Regions from separate parts of the Allokutzneria multivorans genome, predicted to be linked through region 1. Evidence: riboswitches for the same ligand, from Rfam matches in the RefSeq annotation. Region 1 holds a riboswitch; each other region holds the start of a gene.
What was found. Region 1 has a riboswitch for cobalamin ahead of ABD798_RS02055 (CoA-acylating methylmalonate-semialdehyde dehydrogenase). Riboswitches for the same ligand answer to the same signal wherever they lie in the genome.
Positions count from the first base shown of each region.

Region 2: it holds a riboswitch for cobalamin, as region 1 does, so the genes downstream of both, metE (5-methyltetrahydropteroyltriglutamate--homocysteine S-methyltransferase) here and ABD798_RS02055 (CoA-acylating methylmalonate-semialdehyde dehydrogenase) in region 1, are expected to answer to the same signal.
Region 3: it holds a riboswitch for cobalamin, as region 1 does, so the genes downstream of both, ABD798_RS25000 (ribonucleoside-diphosphate reductase subunit alpha) here and ABD798_RS02055 (CoA-acylating methylmalonate-semialdehyde dehydrogenase) in region 1, are expected to answer to the same signal.
Region 4: it holds a riboswitch for cobalamin, as region 1 does, so the genes downstream of both, cobN (cobaltochelatase subunit CobN) here and ABD798_RS02055 (CoA-acylating methylmalonate-semialdehyde dehydrogenase) in region 1, are expected to answer to the same signal.

Region 1 is NZ_BAABAL010000004.1:26,351-30,947, reverse strand. It holds gene ABD798_RS02060 (acyl-CoA dehydrogenase family protein) at 1-566, opposite strand, end outside; gene ABD798_RS02055 (CoA-acylating methylmalonate-semialdehyde dehydrogenase) at 573-2,072, opposite strand; cobalamin riboswitch at 2,098-2,285, opposite strand; gene ABD798_RS02050 (serine hydrolase domain-containing protein) at 2,341-3,483, opposite strand; gene ABD798_RS02045 (alpha/beta hydrolase) at 3,487-4,368, opposite strand; gene ABD798_RS02040 (helix-turn-helix domain-containing protein) at 4,465-4,597, shown strand, end outside.
Region 2 is NZ_BAABAL010000018.1:222,816-227,412, forward strand. It holds gene metE (5-methyltetrahydropteroyltriglutamate--homocysteine S-methyltransferase) at 21-2,273, opposite strand; cobalamin riboswitch at 2,410-2,629, opposite strand; gene ABD798_RS25095 (enoyl-CoA hydratase/isomerase family protein) at 2,627-3,658, opposite strand; gene ABD798_RS25100 (AraC family transcriptional regulator) at 3,954-4,597, opposite strand, start outside.
Region 3 is NZ_BAABAL010000018.1:204,352-208,948, forward strand. It holds gene ABD798_RS24990 (ATP-binding cassette domain-containing protein) at 1-694, shown strand, start outside; gene ABD798_RS24995 (ABC transporter permease) at 691-1,440, shown strand; cobalamin riboswitch at 1,505-1,718, shown strand; gene ABD798_RS25000 (ribonucleoside-diphosphate reductase subunit alpha) at 2,045-4,597, shown strand, end outside.
Region 4 is NZ_BAABAL010000016.1:249,039-253,635, forward strand. It holds gene cobJ (precorrin-3B C(17)-methyltransferase) at 1-337, opposite strand, end outside; gene ABD798_RS20170 (precorrin-8X methylmutase) at 334-960, opposite strand; gene ABD798_RS20175 (hypothetical protein) at 957-2,111, opposite strand; cobalamin riboswitch at 2,140-2,268, shown strand; gene cobN (cobaltochelatase subunit CobN) at 2,308-4,597, shown strand, end outside.

The DNA.
Region 1 (4,597 bases):
GACAACGACTCGATCGGCACGATGAAGGCGGTGATCCCACGAGGCCCGGTGTCGGCGGTCCTGGCCATCACGATGTACACAGTGGACGTTCCGGCGCCGGAGATGAACTGCTTGACGCCGTTGAGCACGTAGTGGTCGCCGTCGCGGACCGCCTTGGTGCGCAAGGAACCCGCGTCGGAACCGGCTCCGGGCTCGGTGAGGCAGTAGCTGCCGAGGTCGTCCATGGCGCACAGCCCCGGCAGGAACCGGGCGCGCTGCGCGGTGTCGCCGAAGCGGTCCACCATCCAGGCGACCATGTTGTGGATGGACAGGTATCCGGCAAGTGACGGGCATCCCGTCGCGAGGCCTTCGAAGATCAATGCGGCGTCGAGCCTGGACAGTCCGGAGCCCCCGAAGTCCTCGCTCACGTACACGCCACCCATGCCCACCTCGGCGGCTTTGCGCAGGACGTCGACCGGGAAGTGCTTCTCCTGGTCCCAGCGCACCGCGTGGGGCGCGAAGTGCTCAGCGGCGAAGCGCCGTGCGGTGTCGGCGATCTCCCGCTGCTCGTCGGTCAGCGCGAACACGCCGCCTCAGCTCATCGTCGGGATGACGAAGCTGGCGCCCTGCCGGGTGCCGGAGGGCCAGCGCGAGGTGACCGTCTTCGTCTTGGTGTAGAAGCGGATCGAGTCGGGACCGTGCTGGTTGAGGTCACCGAAGCCGGAGCGCTTCCACCCGCCGAAGGTGTGGTAGGCGACGGGAACCGGGATCGGCACGTTCACGCCGACCATGCCGGTGTTGACGCGGCTGGTGAAGTCCCGCGCGGTGTCGCCGTCCCTGGTGAAGATCGCCACGCCGTTGCCGTACTGGTGCTCGCTGGGCAGGCGCAGGGCTTCCTCGTAGTCCGCCGCGCGCACGATCGCGAGCACCGGTCCGAAGATCTCCTCGCGGTGGATGCGCGAGCCGGGGCGCACGTCGTCGAACAGCGACGGGCCGATGAAGAAGCCGTTCTCGTTGCCCGGCAACACGAAGTCGCGGCCGTCGACCACCAGCGAAGCGCCTTCGTCGACGCCGATCCGGATGTAGTCGCGGACGCGCTCCAGCGCGGCGGCGGTGACCAGCGGGCCGTAGTCGGCGTTCTCGTCGTGCGAAACACCGATCTTCAGCGTGGGGATGCGCTCGATCAGCTTGTCCACCAACGCGTTCGCGGTGGCCTCGCCGACAGGGACAGCGACGGAGATCGCCATGCAACGCTCCCCCGCCGAGCCGTACCCGGCGCCGAGCAGCGCGTCCACCGCCTGGTCCAGGTCGGCGTCCGGCATGATGATCATGTGGTTCTTGGCGCCGCCGAAGCACTGCGCGCGCTTCCCGTTGGCCGCGGCCGTGGAGTAGATGTACTGCGCGATCTCGGAGGAGCCGACGAAACCGACGGCCTGGATCCGCTCGTCGTGCAGCAGCGCGTCGACGGCGACCTTGTCCCCGTTGACCACGTTGAACACCCCCGGCGGCAGCCCGGCCTCGGCGAACAGCTCGGCCAGGCGCAGCGGGACCGAGGGGTCGCGCTCGGAGGGCTTGAGCACGAAGGCGTTCCCGCACGCGATGGCCGGGGCCGCCTTCCACAGCGGGATCATCGCGGGGAAGTTGAACGGGGTGATCCCCGCGACCACGCCGAGCGGCTGGCGCAGCGAGTGCACGTCGATGCCGGTCCCGGCGCCGTCGGTGAACTCACCCTTGAGCAGGTGCGGGATTCCGGCCGCGAACTCCACGACCTCGAGGCCGCGTTGGATGTCGCCCTTGGCGTCGGCGACGGTCTTGCCGTGCTCGGCGGAGAGCAGCCGGGCCAGCGAGTCGATCTCGCGGTTGACCAGGTCCAGGAAGCGCAGCAGGACCCTGGCCCTGCGCTGCGGGTTCCACCTCGCCCACTCCGCCTGCGCTGTCACCGCCGAGGCGATGACAGCGTCGACGTCTTCCTTGTCCGCCAAGCGAACGCGGGCCTGGACCGAACCGGTGTTGGGGTCGTAGACGTCGGCGAGCCGACTCGACGTGCCCGGGAATTCCTTGCCGTCGACAAAATGCGCGCGCACAGGAAGCATGCGTGTGGCTCCATCCTCGTGGACAACACGAACGACACCCGTGGCCGGTATCCTGGCTTCCGGATCGTCACGCGCCGCCAGCCTTCCCGGCTCTCGCCAGTGGCCTTGCCCTTCGACGACGCGCTCCCCGGTCACAGTGGCGGGACCACGCTGGATTCGCACCAGCTTCCCTGCACCGCGGGTCTGTTGGGGACCATATAGTAGGACGTCCAACTATGTCGACCGAGCCGTAGCTCACACCCGTTCGGCCGCTTCCCTCAGCGCCCCGTCACCGGGTTCGTTCAGCGCACAGTGCCTTCCGGGTGAAGCTCTCCAGCGCCGCGTCAAGACGGTCGAGCTTGGTCCAGTGCGCGAGGTTCAGCGCGTAGGACAGCTGCCGCCCGCCGTCGGCGCGGGTCAGCGACAGGGCCTGCGCCCCCCACACCGAGCCGTCGTGACCCCAGAAGGTGCCGCAGCTCGTGGTGACCTTGTGCAGGCCAAGGCCGTAGTCGATCGGCTTGCCCTCCAGGCTGATCACCGGGACCGTGCGCTGCATCTGCTCCAGCGACGCCGCGCTGACGATCTTGCCGCTGAGCAGCCGCGCGTAGAAGCGGTTGAGGTCGGCCATGGTCGTGACCAGCGCGGCGCCGGTGCTCACCCACGACATGTCGTAGACGCTGTAGTCGCGTGGCGGGTCGATCGTGCCGAACAGCGACTCGTACATGCGGGAGTGCGGCCCCTGAACCCTTGGGCTGTCAGGGAATTCGGTGTTCCGCAGCCCGGCGCGCTCGATCACCGTGCGGGTGATCACCTCTTCTGCGGGCCTACCGGTCACCTTCTCCAGGAGCTGCCCGAGCAGCAGGTAGTTGGTGTTGGAGTACGTGCCCGGCGTGCTCCCCGGCTCCCCGGCGGGCGGGGCGTTGACGCCCATCGCGATCAGCTCGGTCGCGCGGAAGCGCCGGAACCTGTTGTCGTCCAAGCTCTTCGGCGACATCTCGGCCAGCGACGGGAACGCCACGGGCAGGTATTCGGCGAGGCCGCTGGTGTGGTTGATCAGCATCCGCACGGTGATCTTGCGACCGCGTTCGCCGGGCACCAGGCGCGGCAGGTAGTCCGCGATCGGCGCGTCGAGCCGCACGCGGCCCTTCTCGACCTGGAGCAGGACGGCCACGGCGGTGAAGGTCTTGGTGATGCTGCCGACGCGGTGGCGCATGTCGGCGGCGACGGGGCGGCCGGTGGCGAGGTCGGCGACTCCGGACGCTCCGCGCCACACGGCCTTCCCGTCGCGCACCTCGGCGAACACGCCCGGCATGCCCGCGCTGTGCACAGCGTCCAAAGTGGACTGTAAGTCACTGGGCAGCGCGGCGGCGGATCCTGCGCCGAGGCCCAGTGCGGCAACGGTTCCGCATGCGATCAGCTTGATCTTCGACATGGGTCATCCCTCCAGGGCGCGGCGCAGGGCGGCGCCGAGTTCGGCGTTCTGGCGTTGGGAGACCTCGGCGGACAGGATCGCCTGCGAGCCGTGGAAGGTCCCGGGCCACTGGTGCAGCTCGACCGAGACGCCCGCTCGCATCAGGCGCACCGCGTAGTCGATGTCCTCGTCGCGGTTCGGGCAGAACTCGGCGGTGGCGATGTAGGCGGGCGGCAGGCCGGAGAGGTCGGTGGCCCGCGCGGGTGAGGAGTACTGCGTCGCGGGCGCTCCGCCGAGGTAGTGCCGCCAGGACGCGGTGACCTTGGCGCGGTTCATCCACGGCGTGTCAGTGAACTCGCGCGCCGACCAGGTTTCCTGACGGTCGTCGAGCCCGGGTTGGTTGAGCAGCTGGAAACGGATGCGCGGCCCGCGTTCGTCTCGTGCGCGCAGGGCCACGGCGGCGGCGAGCCCTCCGCCCGCGCTGTGCCCGCCAACGGCGATGCGGTCGGGATCAAGATTCTCCGCAGCCCAGGTCAGCACCGCGTAGGCGTCGTCGAGCGCTGCGGGGAACGGGTTCTCGGGGGCGAGGCGGTAGCCCACAGAGATCACGACGGCGTCGGAGTTCTGCGCGACACGGGTAGCCCAGGTGTGCTCCGTGTCGAGGTCGCCCATGACGAATCCGCCGCCGTGCAGCCAGATGACGGCGCCGTGTGCGTTCTGCGGGCGGTAGATCCGCACCGGAACGTCGGGGTTTCCGGGCACCATGACGTCCTCGATGTGCATGCCGGTGGTGTCCGGTGGCGGCACCGAGGCGGCCAGCGCGGCGAGGCCCTTGCGCGCGGCGGGCGGGTCTTCGAGGTCCGCCTTGGGGAACAGCGGGAGGAATGCTTCCAACTCGGGGTCCATGCCGACAATCCTGGCGGCGCCGAGCGCGGAGTGCAGCCGACGGGTGTCGCGCGCAGCACCTGCGCGGCGCGCCGTTCGTCGCATACCCTCCAGCGCATGGAGGCACTGGCGCAGCGGTTGTCGCAGTTGGACGCGGAGGCCGGGGGCGCGATGCGCGTGGTGATGTTCTACGACACGCTGATGCGCCGTCGCGTCGACCTGCCCGCGCTCGCGAGGGCTTCGGCGAACC
Region 2 (4,597 bases), on a different contig from region 1:
CCCACACGACCGCCCACCGATCACAGCTGCGCGCGAACCTTCTTCGCCGCCGCGACCATGTGCGTCAACGCGGCCTCAACCTCCGCATAACCACGCGTCTTCAGACCACAGTCCGGATTCGCCCACAACCGCTCCGCAGGAATCACCCGCACAGCAGCAGTCAACAACTCCACGACCTCGTCCTCACCCGGCACACGCGGCGAGTGGATGTCATAGACACCAGGCCCGACACCCCGGCCATAACCCACCGCACGAAGATCGTCGAGCACCTCCATCTTCGACCGCGCCGCCTCGATCGTCGTCACATCCGCGTCCAACCCATCGATCGCGGAAATCACATCACCGAACTCCGAATAACACAGGTGCGTGTGAATCTGCGTGCTGTCCGCAGCACCCGCCGTCGACAACCGGAACGACTCCACCGCCCAGTCCAAGTACTCCTTGCGATCCCGCTCCCGCAACGGCAACAACTCCCGCAACGCAGGCTCATCCACCTGCACCACAGCGATCCCCGCCGCCTCCAGGTCACGAACCTCGTCCCGCAACGCCAAAGCCACCTGACGCGCCGTCTCACCCAACGGCTGATCATCACGCACGAACGACCACGCCAAAATCGTCGTCGGCCCGGTCAACATCCCCTTCACCGGACGCTCCGACCGCGACTGCGCGTACTCGGCCCACTCCACCGTCATCGGCTCCGGCCGCGACACATCACCGAACAAAATCGGCGGACGGACACACCGCGAACCATAGGACTGAACCCACCCGAACTCCGTCGCCGCAAAGCCATCGAGCAGCTCAGCGAAGTACTGCACCATGTCATTGCGCTCCGGCTCACCATGAACCAGAACATCAAGACCAATGGACTCCTGCAGCCGCACCACGCGCTCGATCTCCGCACGCATCAACCGGCGATACTCGTTCGGACCCAACCGCCCAGCACGGAAATCCGCCCGAGCCCTCCGAATCTCCCCCGTCTGCGGGAACGACCCGATCGTCGTCGTCGCCAACGGCGGCAACTTCAACCGCTCCTGCTGAGCCCTCGCCCGCGTCGCATACTCCGCCCGACGCGCATCCTCCGGCCGCAACGCCTCAACACGCGCCCGCACCCGGTCATCACGACCACTGCGCACCCGCACGGCCTCAGCGGCAGCAGCCAACTCGTCAGCCACGCCGTCCGTGCCCTCGCGCAACGCACGCCCGAGCAGCACAACCTCAGCCAACTTCTGCCGCGCGAAAGCCAAACGCGGCAACACAGCCGAATCCAAGTTCGACTCAGCATCAACGTCGTACGGCACGTGCAACAACGAACACGACGTCGACACCTCAACGCGCGCAGCCGACCCCAACAACGTCGCACACTTCGCCAACGCGCTGTTCAGATCAGTACGCCACACATTGCGACCGTCAACCACACCAGCCACAACCGTCTTGTGCTGCAACGCCGTCACCGACGCGATGCCCTCAAGACCACCCGCCACCAAGTCGACCGAAATCGCCTCGACCGGACTCTCCGCCAACACCGACAACGCCGGACCCAACGTCCCGAAGTACGACGCCACAAGAATCCTCGGCCGATTCGTCAGCCTGCCCAACCGCTCATAAGCAGTCGCCAACGCCGCCAGCTCGACAGGACTCCGGTCAGCGCAGAACGCAGGCTCGTCCAACTGAACCCACTCGACGCCCGCCTCCGCCAACGCCGCCAAAAGCGCCTCATACGCATCGAGCAACCGGTCCAACAGGCCCAGCGGAGCAAAACCCTCCTGCGAAGCCTTCGACAACAACAAGAACGTCACCGGCCCGATCACCACGGGCCGCGTCGTCACACCCTGCGCCAAAGCCTCCCGGTACTCCCGCAACGGCTTGTTGTCCGCCACCGAGAACACCGAATCCGGACCCAACTCCGGCACCAGGTAGTGGTAGTTCGTGTCGAACCACTTCGTCATCTCCAACGGCGGAACGGCATCGTTGCCCCGCGCCATCGCGAAATAAGTGTCCACATCGGACAGACCAAGACCCCGGTACCGCGCGGGAACCGCACCCACCATCACCGCGGTGTCCAACATCTGGTCGTAGTACGAGAACGTGTTACCAGGAAGCGAATCCAACCCCGACGCGGCCAACTCCGCCCACGTCCGCGCCCGCAACTCCGAGGCCACCGACTCCAACGCCGCAACCGGCGTCCGACCCGCCCAGTAGTCCTCAAGCGCCCGCTTCAGCTCACGCCGCGGACCGATCCGCGGATACCCGAGCACGGTGCTTCCAACGTTCACAGCTCTCTCCTCGCGAGCTCGCGCTGACGAGCCACCACGGACCCACGAGCGCACGCGAGGACAGACGCCTCTGATCAACAGCAGGCGCCGCCGTCCGCACAGGCCACCCGCGAGGCCGTAGGACCCACGCACACCCTCGGTGCGCGTACCGGTGGCAGGTCTTCGGACTCACGGGCGGCTCCGGCTCGACACCGGCTCTCCTACTGGCCGTCGCTTCCCAGACCCTCGCGGACCCAGTGCTCATGACGGCGGTCGTTCCCGTTCACCGCTGCGGGGCAGTCCCGGATTCCCACCGGGTTCCCTCTTGCGACGACCGCCCTGGCGAGACGGCCGAACCACCAGCGACGCCGACCCTATCGGACCGCCAGCCCGAGTTCACCCTCCCCGAGCCACGCGAAGCACCGCTGCACCGACAACCGGTCCACGTCCTCCAACCGCCCAGGACTCCACCTCGGCTCGCGATCCTTGTCGATGATCGCCGCCCGAATCCCCTCAACCAGGTCCGGCCGCTCCAGCAGCGCACACGCCACCCGATACTCAAGATCGAGGCATTCACCCAGATCATCGAGCACCTTCGCCGCCCGCAACGCCTGCAAAGTCACCTTCAACGACGTCGGCGACTTCCCCAGCAACTCCTTCGCCGCCGCCTCCCCCGCAGCCTCACCACTGGTCGCCAACCGGCTCGCGATCTCCTCAACCGAATCAGCCGAATAACACGGATCGATCCACCGACGCTGCGCCGCGAGCTCGCTCGGCGGCGGCTCCTCCGCGAACGCCCGCACGTCCAGCTCGCCCTCGCTGAGCGCCTCGACCAGCTCCGGCAGCCTCTCCGAGCGCACGAAGTGATCCGCCAAGCCCATGTGGATCGCATCCGACCCCGACAACCGCGCTGCGGTCAGCGCCGCGTGCGTGCCCAGCTCACCCGGCGCGCGCGAGAGCAGGAACGTCCCGCCCACGTCCGGCACGAACCCGATGCCCACCTCGGGCATGCCGACGACCGAGCGCTCCGTGACGACGCGGACGCTGCCGTGCCCGGAGACCCCGACCCCGCCGCCCATCACGATCCCGTCCATGAGGGCGATGTAGGGCTTCGGGAACTGCGAGATCCGGTGGTTGAGCAGGTACTCCTCGCGCCAGAACGTCTTCGGCCCGTCCTGCCCTGCCTTCGCGTGCTCGTAGATGCCCCGGATGTCCCCGCCAGCGCACAGCCCGCGCTCACCGGCTCCGTCGATCAGCACCGCGCGCACCGCGTCGTCGCCGGCCCAGTCTCCGAGCGCGCCGAAGATCTCGCGAACCATCCCCGGCGTCAACGCGTTCAGCGTCCTCGGCCGGTTCAGCGTGATCCGCCCCAGCCCCCGCTCGACCCGCAGCACCACATCGCTCATCCCCCAACCCTATCGACGCGCTCGCACCCCATCGGGTCCACCAGTCTTCAAGACCCACGAACCCCCCTCCGCGAGGTCTCCAACCGCCCCAAACCCCATGAGGGTTTGGGGCGGTTAACGATGATCGACAGGGGGGTTTGCTGGTCTTGAAGACTGGCGAACTTCGGCGGCTCCCTGATGTCTGGGCGGGGTTGGCGGTGTTTTGCTGTGGCGGATTGATTTCATTCGACACTGAAGTCATTGTGGCTGAGAAGATTATGCGACGTGCGGAGCGGCCGGAGGGCGAAAGTGCTGTTCAGCGGAGGGCGCTGGGGGCGATTCCGCGCACGCGCTTGAAGGCCGCGCTGAAGGCGAAGCCGTCCGCGTAGCCGACGCGGCGGGCCACTGCGGCCACGGTGCTGCCGGGCTCGGCGAGGAGGTCGGCAGCGAGGTCCATGCGCCAGCCCGTGAGATAGGTCAGCGGGGGCTCCCCCACCAGCGCCGTGAAGCGCTTCGCCAGCGCGGCCCTGGACACCCCGGCCTCGGAGGCGAGCGAAGCGACGGTCCACGTGCGCGCGGGATCGGAGTGCAGGGCACGAAGTGCTTGTCCCACAACGGGATCGCCCTGCGCCTGGTACCAGGCCGGAGGATCGCCGCCCGGCCGGTCGAACCACGCGCGCAGCGTGCACACGAGCAGCCAGTCCAGCAATCTGTCCAGCACCACCTGCTGGCCGGGGCGGTCGGCGGCGGCCTCCTCGGCGATGAAGCGGAGCACGGCGTCATCGCCCTCGTTGCACTCCTCGGGGGCGACGATCACGGGCGGCAGCGCGGCGAGCAGCCGCCGGCCGACTCCGCGCTCGAAGGTGTAAGCGCCGACGACCATCGCGGAGTCGCCGTCCCCGAGGGTACTGGAACACGTTGTGGCGCAACGAATGTCGAGCGCGTCGTCAATGACGCGCG
Region 3 (4,597 bases), on a different contig from region 1:
CAGCGCGGGCGAGAGCTACCGCGTGCTGGACGAGATCGTCACGCAGGGCCTGGCCTACGGGCTCTCGCGCGCGGCGGCGCGGGCGCGCGCGGAGGAGATGCTGGAACTGCTCGACCTGCGGCCGATGGCCAAGCGCCTGCCGGGCAGCCTCTCCGGCGGTCAGCGGCGCCGACTGGACATCGCGATCGGGTTGGTGCACCGGCCGGAGCTGCTGTTCCTGGACGAGCCCTCGACCGGCCTGGACCCGCACAACCGGGCCAACGTGTGGGAGCACGTGCTGCGGCTGCGCGAGCACTACGGGACGACGATCGTGCTGACCACGCACTACCTGGAGGAGGCCGACGCGATGGCCGAGCGGGTGGTGATCATCGACAACGGGCGCATCATCGCCGACGGCACGGCCGCCTCGCTCAAGAGCGAACTGGCCGGGGACAGCGTCACGGTGACCACCTCGACGGAGGCCGACGCGGTGCGCGCCGCCGATGTCGGGGTGTTCTTCGGTGATGTGGCAAGGGAATCCACGACCGTGCGGGTGCGGGTGCCGCGCGCGGACACGGCGTTGCCGGAGTTCTTGCGTGCGCTCGGCGAGAAGGACGTGCGGGCGGTCACCGCCGCTTCGTCGCGGCCGACGCTGGATGACGTGTTCCTGGCCCTGACCGGGCGCAGCCTGCGCGAGGACGAGGTGGCGGCGTGAGGAAACTGCTGTGGGACACCAGGACCGTGTTCCTGCGCGAGCTGATGCCCGCCGTGCGCACGCCCAGCGGACTGCTCTTCACGATGGGTCAGCCGCTGCTGTTCCTGATCCTGTTCGGGTCGCTGCTGACCGGTGCGCCGGGCGGGCCGTCGCCGTGGCAGTGGTTCGTGCCGGGGATTCTGATCATGATGTGCCTGACCGGGCCGATGATGTCCGGCTACACCCTGCTCACCGAGCTGTTGAGCGGTTCCTTCGAGCGCGTGCTGGTCAGTCCGATCACCCGCTCGGCGCTGCTGTTCGGCCGCACGCTCAAGGAGTTCCTGCTGCTGCTCGTGCAGGCGCTGCTGATCATCGGGGCGGCGGTGCCGTTGGGCTTCGAGCTGTTCCCGCTCGGTGTGCTGGCAGGGCTGCTCCTGCTGGTGGTGTTCGGTTCCGGGCTGATCGCGCTGTCCTACGTGCTCGCGATCGCCTCCCGGCCGAGCGGGCAGCTGTTCTACGGAGTCACCCAGATGGTCATGTTTCCCGTGTTGCTGCTGTCAGGTGTGCTGCTGCCGGTGGAGTCCGGGCCAGACTGGCTGCGCGTGGTGGCCTCGCTCAACCCCGTGTCCCATCTCGTGGACGCCGAGCGCGCGCTGTTCGCCGGGCGCTTCGCCGAACCGGCCGTGCTGTACGGGTCACTCACCGCGTTCGGCTTCGCCGCGGTCGGTCTGGCGGTGGGCGTCAGAGCCATGCGCAAGGGCCTATGACAATCCCCACTGACTCGCAACACGCGGTATCTGGGGCTGGCTTGCGTGATCAACCACTAGATGTAGTATTCCCCGCGTCGATGGTTCGCGGTCCCGAAAGGGGCTGCGAGGCAAGAGGGAACCCGGTGGAAATCCGGGACTGCCCCGCAGCGGTGAGTGGGAACGAACGCCGTCATGAGCACTGGGCTCCGCGCCCGGGAAGCGACGGTCAGTAGGACGGCCGGTTCCACCGGTGAGTGCCCGCGAGTCCGAAGACCTGCCATCCGACGGGTGCGCCGCCCGGCGCGCCCGGTCCGCGGCCTCGTGGGAGGGCCGAGCGGACGACCTTGAGGCCCCGCAAGGGGTTCGGGTCGGCCCTCGCCCCCGCGCGGCCCGTGGTCCACGCCCCGCGAGTGAGGAGAGCGCCGTGTTCACCGCCCCGGCACGACCAGGCATACCCGGCTGCACTCCCGCCCCGCTCCCCCGGGCGCGCTAGCCCTCTCCGCGCGGAGGTTCGCTGAACCTCTTGCGCCCCACTGAGTTTCCGCTGCCGGACACCGTTCCCGGGTGTTCGGACGGTGGAGTCTGCCCAGAGACCGTTCCGGCAAGTTCAGGAGTCCTTCCTTTGACCGTGCACCCGGCGGAGCCCGCCACAACGTCCGCTGCCACCCGTCCGGCCTCCGTCGCGGTGATCCGCCGCGACGGCACCTCCTCCCCGTTCGACTCCACCAAGATCTCCGTCGCGGTCACCAAGGCGTTCCTGGAGGTCGAGGGCCGCGAGGCGGGCACCTCCACACGCGTCCGCGAGCTCATCGGTGAGCTGACGCTGCACGTGGAGACCGCGCTGCTGCGGCACAGCGGCCCGGAGAACCCCCTGCACATCGAGCAGATCCAGGACCAGGTCGAGCTGGCCCTGATGCGCGGCGGCCACCACAAGGTCGCCCGCGCCTACGTGCTCTACCGCGAGGAGCACGCCAAGGCCCGCTCGCAGCAGCCCGTGGTGCGCGAGCCCGTCACCGCTCCGGCGTTCTCCGTGCGCCACGCCGACGGCCGCACGGAGCCGCTGGACACCGAGCGCCTGACGCTGGTGATCACCGAGGCGTGCGCGGACCTTGAGGCGGTCTCGGCGGAGGCGGTGCTGGCGGAGACGCTGCGCAACCTCTACGACGGCATCACCGTCTCGGAGCTGACCGTCGCGCCGGTGATGGCCGCGCGCACGATGGTGGAGAACGACCCGAACTACTCCTTCGTCAGCGCGCGCCTGTTGCAGGACAAGCTGCGCAAGGAGGCGCTGGAGTTCGTCTACGGCGGTTCGCAGCTGGCCAGCCACACCGAGATGGGCGAGCGCTACCCGGCCTACTTCGCCGAGTTCGTGCACCGGGGCATCGGCCTCGGCCAGCTGGACCCGGAGCTGGCGAACTTCGACCTGGAGCGGCTGGGAGCGGCGCTGGTGCCGGACCGCGACCTGCGGTTCCAGTTCCTGGGCATGCAGACCCTCTACGACCGCTACCTCCTGCACAGCGACCAGCACCGCTACGAGCTGCCGCAGGCGTTCTTCATGCGCGTGGCCATGGGCCTGTCGCTGCTGGAGGAAGACCGCGAAGCGCGGGCGATCGAGTTCTACGACCTGATCTCCACCTTCGACTTCATGTGCTCCACCCCGACGCTGTTCAACGCCGGCACCACGCGGCCGCAGCTGTCCTCCTGCTTCCTCACCACGGTCGCCGACGACCTGGAGGGGATCTTCCACGGCATCAGCAACAACGCGCTGCTGTCGAAGTACGCGGGCGGCCTGGGCAACGACTGGACCCCGGTCCGGGGCATCGGCGCGCACATCAAGGGCACCAACGGCCAGTCCCAGGGCGTGGTCCCGTTCCTCAAGATCGCCAACGACACGGCGGTCGCGGTGAACCAGGGCGGCAAGCGCAAGGGCGCGGTCTGCGCGTACCTGGAGACCTGGCACATCGACGTCGAGGAGTTCCTCGACCTGCGCAAGAACACCGGCGACGACCGGCGCCGCACCCACGACATGAACACCGCGAACTGGGTGCCGGATGAGTTCATGCGCCGCGTGCGCGCCGACGGGGACTGGACGCTGTTCTCCCCCGACGAGGTCCCGGACCTGCACGACAGCTACGGCTCGGAGTTCACCGAGCGCTACCGCGCTTACGAGCTGGCGGCTTCGCGCGGGGAGCTGCGGGTGTTCCGCACGGTCAAGGCGAAGGACCTGTGGCGGCGCATGCTGACCATGCTCTTCGAGACCGGCCACCCGTGGATCACCTTCAAGGACCCGTGCAACCTGCGCTCGCCGCAGCAGCACTCCGGTGTCGTGCACTCCTCCAACCTGTGCACCGAGATCACCCTCAACACCACGGTGGACGAGGTCGCGGTGTGCAACCTGGGTTCGGTGAACCTGGCGCAGCACGTGGGCCCGGACGGCATCGACCACGCGCGCCTGGAGAAGACCGTGCGCACGGCCGTTCGCATGCTGGACAACGTGATCGACGTGAACTTCTACACGATCCCCGAGGCCAAGCGCTCCAACATGCGCCACCGCCCGGTGGGCCTGGGCCTGATGGGCTTCCAGGACGCGCTGTTCACCCTGCGCGTGCCGATGGCCTCGCAGGCCGCGGTGGAGTTCGCCGACCGCAGCATGGAGGAGATCAGCTACTACGCCATCTCCGCCTCCGCCGAGCTCGCTGCCGAGCGCGGCAGGTACGAGACCTTCGAGGGTTCCTTGTGGAGCAAGGGAATCCTGCCGATCGACTCGGTGCAGCTGCTCGCCGACACGCGCGGCGCGGACCTGGAGCTGGACCGTTCGTCCACTTTGGACTGGGCCACGCTGCGGGCCCGCGTTGTCGAGGTGGGCATGCGCAACTCCAACGTGATGGCGATCGCGCCGACCGCGACCATCGCCAACATCACCGGTGTCGGGCAGTCCATCGAGCCGCTGTACCGCAACCTGTACGTGAAGTCGAACATGTCCGGTGACTTCACCGTGGTGAACCCGGCCCTGGTCCGCGAGCTCAAGGAACTGGGCCTGTGGGACGAGGTGATGATCGGCGACCTGAAGTACTTCGACGGCAGCCTCGGCGCCATCGACCGCATCCCCGCCGAGGTCAAGGCGCTCTACGCCACCGCGTTCGAGATGGACAGCCGCTGGCTGATCGAGTCCGCG
Region 4 (4,597 bases), on a different contig from region 1:
CGTAGAAGAACGGATCGCCCGCGGCGAGCACCACCACGTCGCGCCCGGCTTCCAGGTGCGAGGCGAGGCGTTCGGCGCAGGACTCGTAGAACTCGTCGATCGCGCCCTGGTAGCCGCCGGAGTGGTCGGTCTCCTCGACGGTGACCGGGTAGACCAGCTGCTCCTCGATCTGGTCGCCGCGCAAGTAGGGCTCCGCGATGGACCGCGCGACGCTGCGGCCGTGCCGGGCGCTGTGGTAGACGATCACATCGGCCGAGCCGATCAGCCGAGCGGCCTTGACCGTGACCAGCTCGGGGTCGCCCGGCCCCACGCCGACGCCGTATAACCGCCCGCTCATTCTTCCTCGCTCGCGATCGCGTTGATGGCCGCCGCGGTGATCGCACTGCCGCCGCGCCGACCTCGGACGACCAGGTACTCAAGCCCCAAGTCGTTGTCCGCCAGTGCTTCCTTGGACTCGGCCGCCCCGATGAAGCCCACGGGAACACCGAGCACGGCCGCCGGTCGAGGCGCCCCTGACGCGATCATGTCGAGCAGGTGGAACAACGCGGTCGGCGCGTTGCCGATCGCGACCACGGCACCGTGAAGCTTGTCACGCCACAACTCCAATGCAGCCGCACTGCGCGTGTTTCCCAGCTGCACAGCCAAATCCGGCACGCGAGGATCGCCGAGCATGCACAGCACCTCGTTGTCGGCCGGCAGTCGCTTGCGCGTCACTCCGGCGGCGACCATGGTGGCATCACACAGGATTGGCGCTCCACCGAGCAGTGCCGCGCGGGCGTCAAGAACAACGCGCGGCGAGAAAGCTATGTCCTGCACCAGGTCCGTCATCCCGCACGCGTGGATCATGCGCACCGCCACCCGGGCTATGTCCTGCGGGAGCCCGTCCAGCTCGCTCTCCGCGCGGATGGTGGCGAAGGACCGGCGGTAGATCTCCGCGCCGTCCTTGATGTACCTGGTCACATGTCCCTCCGAGCCACCGCGATCGCGGCGGCCGTGTCATTGGCCAGCTTCTCGTTGACCTGGTAGCCCTCGCCGGTCGCCACGACGTCGACAACGCTGCCCTGCGGACGGCCGCACCGCCGCGAGCACCCCGACCAGTGCACGCGCTGCGCGCTGGGCTCAGGACGGGAGCGCAGCCACGCGGCGGCATCCGCGCGCACATCGGCCAAAGCCTTGACGCAGCCCGGCATTCCCGCGCACGAGGTCACTCCGTGCCACGGCGAGTTCGGGTCGGTGATCAGGTCGCGACCGACCACAGTGGACGGTTCCACGCCGCGCAGCACGACGCTGCGCCACGGCGTCAACCGGACCGTGTTCCCCGCCGCGCGCAACAACTCACGGCACTGCGCGGCATCGAGCCTGCCCAGCGGCGCGCCGACGACCAGCGTCCTCGGAGTCGCGAACCCGGTCGGCAGCGGCACAGCGGGCCGGACCATGAGCCTGCGACGCGTGGCGGGAAGCCCCAACCGGTGCAGAACCCGTTGCGGCCCTTCGGTCAGCTCGTTCATCCGCCACGCGACCGAACCCTGCTGCCTGCGCTCGACCAGGAACGCCTGCGCGGCGGCGATCACCGTCGTCACGGTCTGGTTCTCCGGCACGCGAACGCCGGTGTCCTCACCTGCCAGCAGCAGCGCCCAGTCCGGCCCGACCTTGGCAAGGCCGACATCGCCGCCGAGCCCGCTCACATCGCCTTGGCTGTCCACCGTGATCAGGAACCGCCCGGGCAGCTCGGCCAGCTCCGGCCACGAGCACAGCTCGCGGTCCAGCTCGTTGACCAGCGGCTGCTCCGCGCCCAGCGGCGACGCGATGATGTTGCGCACCAGCTCGTGGGTCACCGAGGGCAGCAGCCCGGCCTCGCGCAGCCGCTCCGCCAGCTTCGCCTCGGCACCCAGGCGCAACCCGCGGATCTGGATGTTCGCCCGCGACGTCAGCTCCAGCTGCCCGTCGCCCAGCGCCGCCGACGCCGCGAACACCGCGTGGAACTGCGGAGCCGTCATCGTGCCGCCCGGCACCCGAATGCGCGCCAGCCCGCCGTCGGCCGCGTTGTGCACGGAGACCGCGCCGGGACACGCGTCCCGGCGCGAGCGGTCGGCTGGGGCGTCGGCTGGCACGCGCCGGATGCTACTTGCCACTCGGATCGAGCACTCCAAGTCGGTAGGGTCAGCACGAACGGCGTTGCAGGGAGGAAGCCGGTGCGAATCCGGCGCGGTCCCGCCACTGTGACTCTGCGAAGAGGAGCCAGGAACTCCCGCAGCGCTGTGCCCACACGAGCCGGGGCGAGGACCCCGGGGGAGCGGAGCGTGTCCTGTGCTGCTGTTGTTGTCGACCTCCGACACCGACCTGATGTCGGCCCGCGCGAGCGGCGCCGACTACCGGCTGGCCAACCCGGCCAGAACCGAGGTTGACGACCTCCCTGCCCTTGTCGAGGGCGCTGACCTGGTCGTTGTCCGCATCCTCGGCGGCCGCCGGGCCTGGGAGGAGGGCCTCGACGCGCTGCTCGCGGGCTCCGTCCCGGTGGTCGTCCTGGGCGGCGAGCAGGCTCCCGACGCCGAGCTGATGGAGCTGTCCACGGTGCCCGGCGGCGTCTGCGCGGAGGCCCACGCCTACCTCGCGCACGGCGGCCCGGCGAACCTGACCGAGCTGCACAAGTTCCTCTCCGACACCGTTCTGCTGACCGGTTTCGGCTTCGCTCCGCCCGCTCCCACGCCGACCTGGGGGCCACTGGAACGAGAAAGCTCGCGCGTCGAAGACCCGCTTGCGGGGTCGAGCATTGACGCTGCGGGGCCGGTCATTGGAATTCTCTACTACCGCGCGCACCACGTGGCGGGAAACACATCCTTCGTCCACACCTTGGCCGACTCTGTCGAGGAAGCCGGAGCCAGGGCGCTGCCGATCTTCTGCTCCTCCCTGCGCACGGCCGAGCCCGAACTCCTCGCGGAGCTGGGCAAGGCCGACGCGCTCGTCGTCACCGTCCTCGCCGCCGGTGGCACCAAGCCCGCCGCCGCGTCGGCCGGCGGTGACGAGGAAGCCTGGGACGTCGGCGCGCTCGCGGCGCTGGACGTGCCGATCCTGCAAGCGCTCTGCCTGACCAGCAGCCGTGCCGCGTGGGACGAGAACGACGACGGGCTGTCCCCTTTGGACACTGCGACCCAGGTGGCCATCCCGGAGTTCGACGGGCGGATCATCACGGTCCCGTTCTCCTTCAAGGAGATCGACGAGGACGGCCTGACGGTCTACGTCGCCGACCCCGAGCGAGCCCGCCGCGTCGCCGGAATCGCTTACCGCCACGCCGTTCTGCGGCACATCCCGCCCGCCGAACGGCGCATCGCGATCATGCTCTCGGCCTACCCCACGAAGCACTCCCGCATCGGCAACGCGGTCGGGCTCGACACCCCGGCCAGCGTCGTGCGGCTGCTCACCGAGATGCGCGAGCGCGGCTACGACGTCGGCCCGCTCGACGGCCCCGACGCGCTGCCGGGCCTCGCCTCGCTCGACGGTGACGCGCTGATCCACGCGCTGATCGCGGCGGGCGGCCAGGACGCGGACTGGCTGACCGAGGACCAGCTCACCGGCAACCCCGTCCGCATGTCCGCCGCGCGCTACCGCTCCTGGTACGAGACGCTTCCCGAGGACATGCGCGAGGAGATGGAGCAGCACTGGGGTGCCGCGCCCGGCGAGCTGTTCGTGGACCGCTCCAACGATCCTGACGGCGAGATCGTGCTGGCCGCGCTGCGCACCGGCAACATCGTGGTGATGGTGCAGCCGCCCCGGGGCTTCGGCGAGAACCCGATCGCGATCTACCACGACCCCGACCTGCCGCCGAGCCACCACTACCTGGCCGCTTACCGCTGGCTGGCCGACGATTTCGGCGCGGACGCGGTCGTGCACGTCGGCAAGCACGGCAACCTGGAGTGGCTGCCCGGCAAGACGGTCGGCATGTCCGCCGCGTGCGGTCCGGACGCGGCGCTCGGCGACCTCCCGCTGATCTACCCGTTCCTGGTCAACGACCCCGGTGAGGGCACGCAGGCCAAGCGCCGCGCCCACGCCACGCTCGTCGACCACCTGGTGCCGCCGATGTCCCGCGCGGACAGCTACGGCGACATCGCGCGCCTGGAACAGCTGCTGGACGAGTACGGCAACATCGCCGCGATGGACCCGGCGAAGCTGCCTGCGATCCGTGCGCAGATCTGGACGTTGATCCAGGCCGCCAAGCTCGATCACGACCTCGGCATGGCCGATCGCCCGCACGACGCGGAGTTCGACGAGTTCCTGCTGCACGTCGACGGCTGGCTGTGCGAGGTCAAGGACGTGCAGATCCGCGACGGCCTGCACGTGCTCGGCAACGCGCCGGTCGGCGAGGCCAGGGTGAACCTGGTGCTTGCGATGCTTCAGGCCCGCCAGATGTGGGGCGGCGCGACGTCCTTGCCCGGTCTGCGCGAGGCGCTGGGGCTCGTCGAGGACGGCAGCGCGTCCAGGGCCGGTACCGACGCGGTGGAGGAGACCGCGCGGAACCTGGTGCAGGGCATGGAGAACGCGCAGTGGGACGCCTCGGCGGCGCTCGACGTGACGCGTGAGGTCCTCGGCCGCGCCGACGAGC